3 regions of the Stieleria maiorica genome follow, and region 3 is predicted to be linked to each of the others. Evidence: riboswitches for the same ligand, from Rfam matches in the RefSeq annotation. Region 3 holds a riboswitch; each other region holds the start of a gene.

Region 1 (3,270 bases), 1.8 Mb from region 3:
GAAGAACAGTGGGATCGCGGAGTTGTTCGCTCCGGTTTGGCGGACGTGGACGCGAACGGCGTTGAACCGTGACGGATCGGAGTTGTCCAGAACGCCCGGATTGTTGCGGTCGTAAAACCCAATTTCGACGTCGCTGGCGGCGTTCAAGGTCGGCGCGCGAGAGCTGATCACATTTTTCGAGGCGATCGAACTGGCCGCGTCGTTGATGTCACACTCCACGGTCGATGCATCGTTGCCTTGGACCACACCGTCGAACAGTTCCCAACACGCCGACATGGCGGCTGCATCGGCGGTTCGCTTGACTTCCGATCGTGAGACGTTGATGTGTCCAAAGTCGATCGCGACCGCGGAGACGACCAAAAGTCCCGCGACCAAAAAGACGCTGAAGACCAGAGCCGAACCCTTGCGGCGATCTGCCGGATAGCGATTGTTTTTTGTTTTGGTTGAACAGCCGCGCGAGCGGGACGCGTTGTCGCTCATGGTTTGTGTGTGGAACATGGGATGACCTTAGAAGATGAAGTGATCGATGGGGATCCGAACGGCGCATAGTTTCAATGTCAGCTCAAATTTCGGGTCGAACGGTAGCGGAAGTCGCCAACACTTTCGGCGTCCAGCCGGGAGGGCCGAAACTCTTGGCGAATTCCGCTACCTGACAATCAAGCTGACACACATTTCTAGTGGGCCACTTGATTGACATGGATGGTCGTGGTGTGACCGTCGGTGTAGGTCAATCGCACTGTCTTGAGTCGAATCGAAGCGACGCGATTGGCGCCGAATCCGATGTCGACCGACTCAAGGCTCTTCTGGGGCGTGTAGTGATCCAGGCAGTGGAGGTTCTGGTCATCCATCTGCACCAGGTACTCGGGGCCGCCGAAGTTTCCCCATTGCATCCCGTGACCGTCTTTGACGGCGAACATCAGTTGCCCGTTGAAGACGGCCATCGCGCTGGTCCACTCGATGTGGTCGTTGTCCCAGGCGAGTGACTGACGGATCGGACTGCGTTCTTCATCAACGGGGATTTCGTTGCAGAACGCCCCGACACGAAATCCACCACTGGAATAGCTGTCCTCGGCGGCGTAGTTCATTTGCAACTGGAAGTAGCAGTCGTCGTGTTCGGAGTCGGGATAAAGAAAGAAGGCGACTTGAGGCGAGTTGATGTTCGGCTCGGGATCGTTGATGGTCATCTCCCAATCCTCTTCGACCATGAAGAGTTCGGGGCCTTCGGCAAACGCCTGGCCATGCAGCATGGCAAGCAAGCACAGCCCCCCGGCGATCAAGCTGGTGCGCGCAGCACCGAATCGTGTGATGGATGGAGACATTTCGGTTCCCTGTTTGGACGAGGCAGAAAAGAAGGGATCACGCGTCGGATTCTGTTTGTCCCCTTCGGTGGCCTGGCGATCCGATCGCATTCGGAAAATGCGTTTCGGACCCATGGCTTTGCGTCCCACGTTCACACGCGGTTTGCCGTTTCGAGGGTCATGATGGGGAACCGTTGGAATCCAACGCGGTAACAAAACGCTATGTCAATTTGCCTCAGCAAAGCGGCGTTTCCTCAGAAGAACGGTTTCTTGGCTGACGCCCCCCCGCGTACGTTATGACGGACGTCGCGGTTGTAGGGCCACGATGAGGGTTTACCCCCCGTTTTCGCAGGCATTCCGAGGGGGGAGGGGCTAACGGCGGGCAACCCTCTATGCACCAAGTTACGATGTCTATTGAATCAGACGCGTTCCGGGGCCGCTGGCGGTCGCCGTTGCGGGGCCTCGGGGAACGGGGGGCCGTTCATAGAGATCGAACTCGGCCCACAGCGGGATGTGGTCGCTGATCGCATTGGCCTGCTGCTCGGTCAATCCCAGGTCGGCCTTCAGATCGATCACGCCTCGCCGCCCCGAATACTCGGCTGTCACGCTGCTGTCGATCAGGATGTGATCGTTCGTCTTGGTGCGATTGATGTTGGTTTGGATGTCGGCGGCCAGCGAGAGCACGCCGGGGATCGATTTGAGTCGTCCGAGGTTCTTTTCGCTGACGTTCAGGTCGCCCAGCAGGATGAAGTCGTCTTCGGAGTACTGCTGGAACTCATAATCCCGCACCCGTTGAAAGACGTCCGCCAACACATTGATTTCGCTTTCTTGATCGTCCGGATCCACGCGATCGGGTTTGGTATGGACGTTGATCATGGTGAATCGAAACGGCGGTTGTCCGCTATCGGGCGGGACGACGGTTTCGAAAGTCGCCACCATCGGTTCTCGGTACATGCGTTTGCCGGGGTCTTGCACCACGTAGGCTGATCCGGGGACCAGATTGATCCGCGATCGATCCCAGACGAAGGCGTATGATTCCAGGTAGGATTCGCCGATCGGGTCACTCATCGTCGCGGCAAAGCTTCCGCCGGATTCATTCAGCAACGCGACCAGTCGCTGCAGGGCGATGCCGTCGGCCCCCTGTAGTTCTTGGATCGCCACGACGTCGAAGGTGCTGACGATTCGTGCGATCGTCCCCAACACATCGACGCCGTCCTCGTTGGTGCGAATGCTGGATTTTTTGTCCGCGAAGTGTTCAATATTGAAGGTCGCGATGCGAATGCGATCCGGCGGCCGGTCGGTTCGGTCGCCCAGGGAAATCGTTTCGCCACGAAATTCGGACGCGGCATCCGGGGTCAGCAATCCATCCAGCGAGGAAAAACTTAAGCCTCCGGTCAGCAGCATGTAGACCGCGTACAACACACCGAGTGTGGTGGCGCCCGGGCCGAACCAGCGCAGCAGCGGATTCGAACTGCTGAAGGAGCTCTTTCGTCGACGTTTGGAAAAGATCCCCACTTCGGCCTCCTTGCCGAATCACCCTCTCGATCGTTTTAGGTTGCTATAGGTAAACTTGGTCGTCTGGGGCAATGGCAATACGAGGAACGGGAGTGCGTGAGATGTCGCAGTGGGATGACGTTCAGCGACGTCTGGAAAGGGTCCGCAAGTTTGCCGGATTGATGGACGACAAATTCGCCCTGCCGGGAACCCGGCTGCGGTTCGGGCTGGACAGTTTGCTGGGGCTCTTGCCCGGCTTGGGCGACGCGGCAACGGCGGCGATGGGCGTCTGGTTGATCGCCGAGGCGGCACGGATGAAGGTTCCCAAGGGCGTCTTGATTCGGATGTGCGGGAACTTGCTGGTCGATGCGACACTGGGTTCAGTTCCCATCGCCGGCGACGTGTTCGATTTGTATTGGAAATCCAATCGACGCAACGCGGTGCTGTTGGAGAAACACCTCAAGAAACGCGCGGCCGG
Region 2 (3,270 bases), 520 kb from region 3:
CTGATGACTTTGCCGTCATAGGTTGCGGTGCCCATCAAGACCGACATGGCGTTTTCATTGCGCCAGCCGGCGTCGATATGTGTTTCGATGCCGTCGATCGCGATCACCTTGTCGATGGCGATGGCCCACGATCCGAGCGGGCACTGGATCACCAACAATTGCTTGGTGTCGGCAGCCGATCGGGCTTGGTTTCCGATCAGCGGTTCCAGATCGATGACGGGCAAAAACTCGCTGCGCAGGTTTCCGATTCCCGCCAGCGACGGGTGGCTCAGCGGCACCGGAACCACGGTCGGCATGATGGTCACCTCGCGGACGGCGGTCGCCGGCAGCGAGAACATCACGTCACCGCATCGGAAGATGCAATGCTTGTCGCTCAGGTTGGCGATTCGCGATTGATTGGAAATCACGCTTTCCATCGGAACTACTGGGGGCTGAAAAAAGGATCGGGTTACTGGGTCATTTCACGCAAGGACTTCAGCAAACGCAAAGCCTCGCTGTTCTCGTCCGCTTGCAGGGGGACTTCCTGCTCACCGGCCCGGTTCTGCTCACCGGCCTGGTTCTGCTCACCGGCCTGGTTCTGGGGGATCAGTCCGCTGACGTCGATCGTCTTGCCACTGGCTTCGGACAGCCGTTTCATGATGCCGGCGGCGAACTGATCGAGTTCGGTTTCCCATTGGTCCAGGGTTTCCAGGCTCAGCTCGAGATCGTCGTCGGTCGATAGTTCAGGGCCGGTGCTCATCGCAAACACATCAGGGCAGTGGATTCGGGACAGGGAGAAGCATTGGTTCGGTAACGTTTCCTGTTGCCGTCAGGCGATGCGGGCAAGCAAGGATTCGACGGTCGCCAGTAACCGCTCGGGTTCGGTCGGCTTGGACAGAAACGCCCCGAGCTGATTGCCGAGTGTTTCCAAGTGGGGCGCGTTGGCGCTGGTCAAGAAGATCACCGGGGTCGCCCCGTCCCATGCCTTGTCGGCCAGCAGTTCATGGCAGACGCCATAGCCGTCCAGGACCGGCATGTTGATGTCCAAGATGATCAAGTCCGGCTTGGCTTCCATCGCCACGTTGACTGCTTGACGTCCATCGGCGGCCAAGGCGACTTGATAACCGGCTTCACAGAGCGTGCGTTCGACCAGCCGCAAGACGGTCCGGCTGTCGTCGGCGACGAGAATCGTGCGGTTCGACGGCGTCGATCGGGATCCGACACAAACGGCGGTACCGGGGGTCGGTTTCGTAGCAGTCATCAATTGACTCCGGCATGCCTGCAACGGGGCAGTCGCGGGCGAAGACGTGGGGTTGTTTCGTTCGGTAGTGCGGCCGTCTCGCAAGAGACCCGTCACTTTGCGTGCACGGCCTCGCGGCCGGCTTGCCTTTTCGCGAGCGCCGTTTTGCGGCCGCACGCCTCGCTCGAAAGACCCGTGATGACACGGAATCATCGATCGATCAACGCTCGGTAAGCTCGCCTTTGATCGTGACGAGAACACCGGGTCGTTCTGGTGAAGGGTTGGTCACTCCACGAGAGAGTCAAGCAAAACTGTGAAAAGTGTCCGTCAATCAGAAAGACGGCAAACCCTCGATCAATCGCCCCAACATTTCGGTGTTGTGGTCCGCTGAGAGTGAAATCCGTAGGCGCGCCTGGCCTTCGGGGACCGTTGGCGGCCGGATTGCCGGTACGAACATGCCCGATTCATACAACCGTTGCGATGCCGCGACCGCATCGGCGTCGGAGCCGATCGGGATCGGGATGATCGGGATGCCGGATTCGCTAGCCGGGCACGCGAGCCCTAATTGCGATCGCAGTTGTCGCGACATCGCGCAGACCAAATCTCGTCGTCGCCGTATTTCGCCGGGATGTTCCAACGCGACGATCGCCGACTCGACCGCCGACATTGACAGCGCGGTGCTGTAGATCAACGGACGGCTGTGGTTGACCAAGAACTCGGCGACCACACGGGGACAAGCGACGAAACCGCCCTGGCCGCCGAGCGCTTTGCTGAGTGTTCCGATTCGGATCGGGACTTGATCCTTCACGCCCAATGATTCGCAGGCTCCCGAAAAGCGGTCCCCCAGGATTCCGGTCCCGTGAGCCTCATCGACGATCAGCGTTGCGTCGTGATCGGATGCAACGACACACAGTTCACGCAACGGCGCGACATGGCCGTCCATGCTGAACACCGAATCGGTCACAATCCAAACACGCCGGTGCTGCTTGCGGTGCTGTGACAATAACCGGGCGACCGAGTCGACATCACGGTGGGGGTAAACCATGCGGTCGGCTTTGGAGAGTCGGCAGCCATCGATCAGTGAGGCATGGTTCAGTTCGTCGCTCAGGATCAAGTCGCCTTGGCGGCAAAGGGCCGAAACGGTCCCCGAACAGGCGGCAAAACCGGAAGGAAAAACGACCGCCGCTTCGGTCCTTTCAAACTCGGCGATTTTTTCCGCCAGCAACTGGTGCCGATCGGTCCAGCCGCAAACCAATCCGCTCGCCCGCGCCCCGACCGAATCAACGCGCATCGTCTTGGACGCCAAAAACGACGCCAGCCCCAGGTAATCGTTGGATCCGAAATTGATCAATCGCCGGCCGGATTGGTCGATCAGATCAACGCCCTCGATGCGCCGCGGATGCAAGCGACGCATCCTCCCGCGACGCCGCAAATCGTCAAGGCGATCGTTCAAGTCATCCCACATCGCGGTTTACACTTTCACCAAGGAGCGGTGCGTCAAAACAGGAGACCAATTTGGTTCATCACTTCGTCGGTCCCATCGTTGGTGCTCGGTCGCCACCGAGACAGCGTCAGGAGCGGCGATTGGAGCGACAGCGGTGATTCTGGCTCTCCGGGTGCGGAGCGTCGAGCAATTTCGTTGATGACATTGAGTGCGTCTCGCGGTGTCACGTCGTCGTCTTGATTGACGTCGTAGAAAAAGGATGCGTCGGATGGCGAGGGGCCCTGCCGTCGCGCCAGTTCGTTGATGACGTTGAGCGCGTCCAGTGGACTCACGTCGCCGTCGCCATTGACGTCCGCGAAATCGATCAAATTCGTCATGCCCAGTCGTACGCCATCGCCCGGTGAGACCGACACGTCGAACGACCTGATCTGGTCGCTTCCCAAGAAAACGATCGCGTATCGCCCGCCCGCGACAACATCAGCGGTGACGCCCGCGGCGTCGGTCGTGGAGATGTCAATCAACGATTCGTCGACGACAAAGACCTGTTGGGACGTCGGCGTTGCACCGGCCGAAGAGGGCTGCACGCTGAGCGTCGCGTCGCGGTCCG
Region 3 (3,270 bases):
CTTTTCCGGGTTCCTTTTCACGTTGGAATGGCCCACTTAAGTCAACAGCGGATGTCTTCGATTTCGAAGGCTCCTCACATATGAGATTGAAAAATGAAAAAGTTCGCTAATAGCATCGTTGAGTTCTTGAAGGAAGAAGATGGCCCGACCGCAGTCGAGTACGCTGTGATGTTGGCCTTGATCGTCGTCGTTTGCTTGGCCGCTGTCGGCACGATCGGTACCGAATCGAACAAGAAGTTCGAAGAAGTGGGAGCCGCGATCGCCGCTAACTAAGCGGACGATATTCGCCCGAAGCGGTATCGCTTTTGTGGCACAGCCCGAACACGTCCCGGCGTCGATTCCTCGGCGCCGGGACGTTTTTTATTGCGCTCGATTTTTATTGCGCTCGATCGCGGACGCGCCTTCGGCTGATGTCGCGACCGCTGACGATTCGCTCCCTGCCTCATTCCAAGGCTCCGCCTTGGAACGCACTGCTGGTGTGGCTCCCGCCACACACGCCGACATGCAGCCAGAAGCGGAGCCGCTGGAAATCTCCGTTCCCAGGCGGAACCCGGGATCAGGGCACGTAAACCGCGCGACCTCGTGCCGGAGGGTCGAGCGCGGCGAGAACAGGGTTTCCGGCTTTCTGATCGGACCCGAACGATCCCGCCGCGGAGGGCCCTGCTCGGTGCAGTTGCTACATCCGGACCAACGTCACCCGCAACCGCCCCAGAATGCTTTGTCTAACTGGAGTTTTTTGACTCACCCGATTCCTGACATAGGTTTCCGTTGAGAGCAGATCACGACGATCTGCTGCCGAGGATTCGACCACGCGACGGTCACCAGAATCCCCGGACGGCCTGGCTCCCCAGAGAAAGGCAAACCGCACCGTAAGGGCGGGGCGCAAAGCTGCGGGTCCGTGGGCAAAGCGACTTGCTTTGTTTCAAGGATAGCCGAGCTGCCAAGGGAACGGTCGAGACCGTGACTGAGTCGCGGTCCCGATTGCCGAGGCAAGTCTTTTGGAGACGTGGCTGCTTCTTTTCCGGGATCCTATTCACGTTGAATCGGACCAGTAAGTCATCGTCGGAAGTCAACACAACAGGGCTTCCAACCGAGGAGTTTGGATAATGAAAAAGTTCGCTAATAGCATCGTTGAGTTCTTGAAGGAAGAAGATGGCCCCACCGCAGTTGAGTACGCTGTGATGTTGGCCTTGATCGTCGTCGTCTGCTTGGCTGCTGTCGGCACGATCGGTACCGAGTCGAACAAGAAGTTCGAAGAAGTCGGTGCTGCAATCGCTGCTAACTGATTTGGTTCTCGGCGGGCTTCTTGCTTTGAAGCGTCGCCGATGACCACCCGAGAGACTCTCGACGCATGGCCGGTGCCGGGCTTCATCGCATTCGCGCCGGTCACGTCGAGTCTCTTTTTTTGTGCCCCTGTCCCGATTGTGCACCTGTCCCGGGCGACCAGGGAACCCATCATGAACTATCCACTCCTTCCCGCTGATGCAGCCGAACACGTGTGGCAGCTTTCCTGCTGTTTCATCACGCTGTTGTTTGCAATGTTCAGCTGGATGCTGGGACCGCGCTGATCAATCATCGCGCGATCCACTCGCCGCTTGCCGCTCGTCGGCTCGCTCAAACCTCCTGCCACCGTTGAGGGCGTGCCGGCTTCCGCCGCGATTCCGCCACTCCTGGACTTCGACCACCAAAACACCTTTCTAAAGTATCGTCACGGGGAACTACACCATGGAAGCCATCATCCAGGGTCTGACCGAAAACTGGGCCGTCTGGTTTGTCACGGTCGTCTTGATCGTCGCCGCAGTCATCGATGGGGCCATCCTGAAGGTTCCCAATTGGCTGACCTTTCCCTTCATCGCCTGCGGTTGGATTCACTGCACCATCCAAGGCGGCATCGCCGGGCTGGGATGGAGTCTGCTGGGCACGTTCGTCGGAATGATGCTGTTGCTGGTGCTGCGAAATGTCGGCGGCATGGGCGGCGGCGACGTGAAACTGCTCGCCGGCGTCGGCGCCTGGTTGGGCACCGTGGTGACGCTTTACGCCTTCGCCGCCACCGCCATCGTCGGCGGGATCATGGCCCTGTTCATGATCTGGAAGAGCGGCAATTGGACAAAACACTACGCCATGGCGCTTCAAATTCTTGGGGAATGGAAGACGGTGAAGAAGCCGTCAGAGCTTTCCAAGATCGCTCGCGAGCGAAAACCGACCATGTATCTGTTGCCATACGGAATACCGATGGCGATCGGCTCAATTATCTATTTTGCCTACGCCGGAATGCTTATCTGAACGGAAGCTCAGACGTCTGTTTTTGGACACCTGAAATACCACCTGGTTTAGGTGAAAGACAACCCTCGGGACGAGCTATTTTTGGGAATTTATTCTAGTTAGCTCGTCCTCGGTGCTTAGGAAAAGCAAGCCTATTACACCAGCCATACGCCCGCCAATCGCACGGTTGCAGGCAGGTGCTGGTTGCAACCGAGTGAAGAGTGTGGGTCGACAGCCTCCTCCCAGCTCAGTCCTCCACACCCGAAACGTCAACACTGGTCTCGGACCAGCCAACGCTATGCGAAACAAATCACTTTTCTTGCTACTTGCCGGTATCTGCGGCACCGTTGCGGCCGTGGGCGTCGGACAGTGGATGCAGGCACAAAATGGCACTGCCACGGTGGACATGACCGAGATCTTGGTCACCACCGTCTCCATCAATTCGGAAGAACAAATCACGGCTGAAAAGCTGCGTCTGGAACAATGGCCGACCGACCGAATCCCCCAGGGAGCGTCGGCGGATCTGGGTCAGTTCGAGGGTCGATTCGCCAAGGTTCCGCTGTTCGCCGGGGAACCGATGTTGGATCTGAAGTTGATGGACGAAGTCGAAGACAAGGTGGTCCCGCGAGGGTATACCGTCGTCTCACTCCCGGCCGGCCGCGACGGAACGGTCAACTTGGTCAGCCCCGGCGACCGAGTTGACATCCGTGGCTTTTTCACCAAGGGCGAGATGTTCGCTCGTGACATGGCCTTGGACGTTTTGACCGGCATCAAGGTCTATGGAATCGACGGGATCACCAAGTTTGATCCCGACCAACCACGCACACGATCCGCCCGCGACATCCAGCTGCTGATCCGCAAGGCCGACGTCGAGGCGTTTGATTTCGCCAAGAAACTCGGAGAGATTTCGTTGTCGCTGGGAAGTCCGACGGCCGATGACGAAACCATTCCCGAAGGAGAGCCCAGCGAAGCGGCCCGCAACTTCCTGCGAGACCTGCAGGAGCGACG

Evidence for each region. A riboswitch is a leader RNA that binds a small molecule or an ion and turns the genes downstream of it on or off. The one in region 3 is predicted to bind cyclic di-GMP.
Region 1: it holds a riboswitch for cyclic di-GMP, as region 3 does, so the genes downstream of both, Mal15_RS27745 (hypothetical protein) here and Mal15_RS00180 (Flp family type IVb pilin) in region 3, are expected to answer to the same signal.
Region 2: it holds a riboswitch for cyclic di-GMP, as region 3 does, so the genes downstream of both, Mal15_RS01755 (response regulator transcription factor) here and Mal15_RS00180 (Flp family type IVb pilin) in region 3, are expected to answer to the same signal.

Annotation. Positions count from the first base shown of each region.
Region 1 is NZ_CP036264.1:8,163,135-8,166,404, forward strand. Features, by position in the region: gene Mal15_RS27740 (pilus assembly protein TadG-related protein) at 1-498, opposite strand, end outside; gene Mal15_RS27745 (hypothetical protein) at 675-1,319, opposite strand; cyclic di-GMP riboswitch class I at 1,383-1,476, opposite strand; gene Mal15_RS27750 (exonuclease/endonuclease/phosphatase family protein) at 1,710-2,813, opposite strand; gene Mal15_RS27755 (DUF4112 domain-containing protein) at 2,915-3,270, shown strand, end outside.
Region 2 is NZ_CP036264.1:561,025-564,294, forward strand. Features, by position in the region: gene Mal15_RS01745 (chemotaxis protein CheW) at 1-416, opposite strand, end outside; gene Mal15_RS01750 (hypothetical protein) at 449-739, opposite strand; gene Mal15_RS01755 (response regulator transcription factor) at 809-1,240, opposite strand; cyclic di-GMP riboswitch class I at 1,301-1,377, opposite strand; gene Mal15_RS01760 (aminotransferase class I/II-fold pyridoxal phosphate-dependent enzyme) at 1,551-2,672, opposite strand; gene Mal15_RS01765 (dockerin type I domain-containing protein) at 2,717-3,270, opposite strand, start outside.
Region 3 is NZ_CP036264.1:38,584-41,853, reverse strand. Features, by position in the region: gene Mal15_RS00185 (Flp family type IVb pilin) at 94-273, shown strand; cyclic di-GMP riboswitch class I at 847-945, shown strand; gene Mal15_RS00180 (Flp family type IVb pilin) at 1,107-1,286, shown strand; gene Mal15_RS00175 (A24 family peptidase) at 1,726-2,283, shown strand; gene cpaB (Flp pilus assembly protein CpaB) at 2,561-3,270, shown strand, end outside.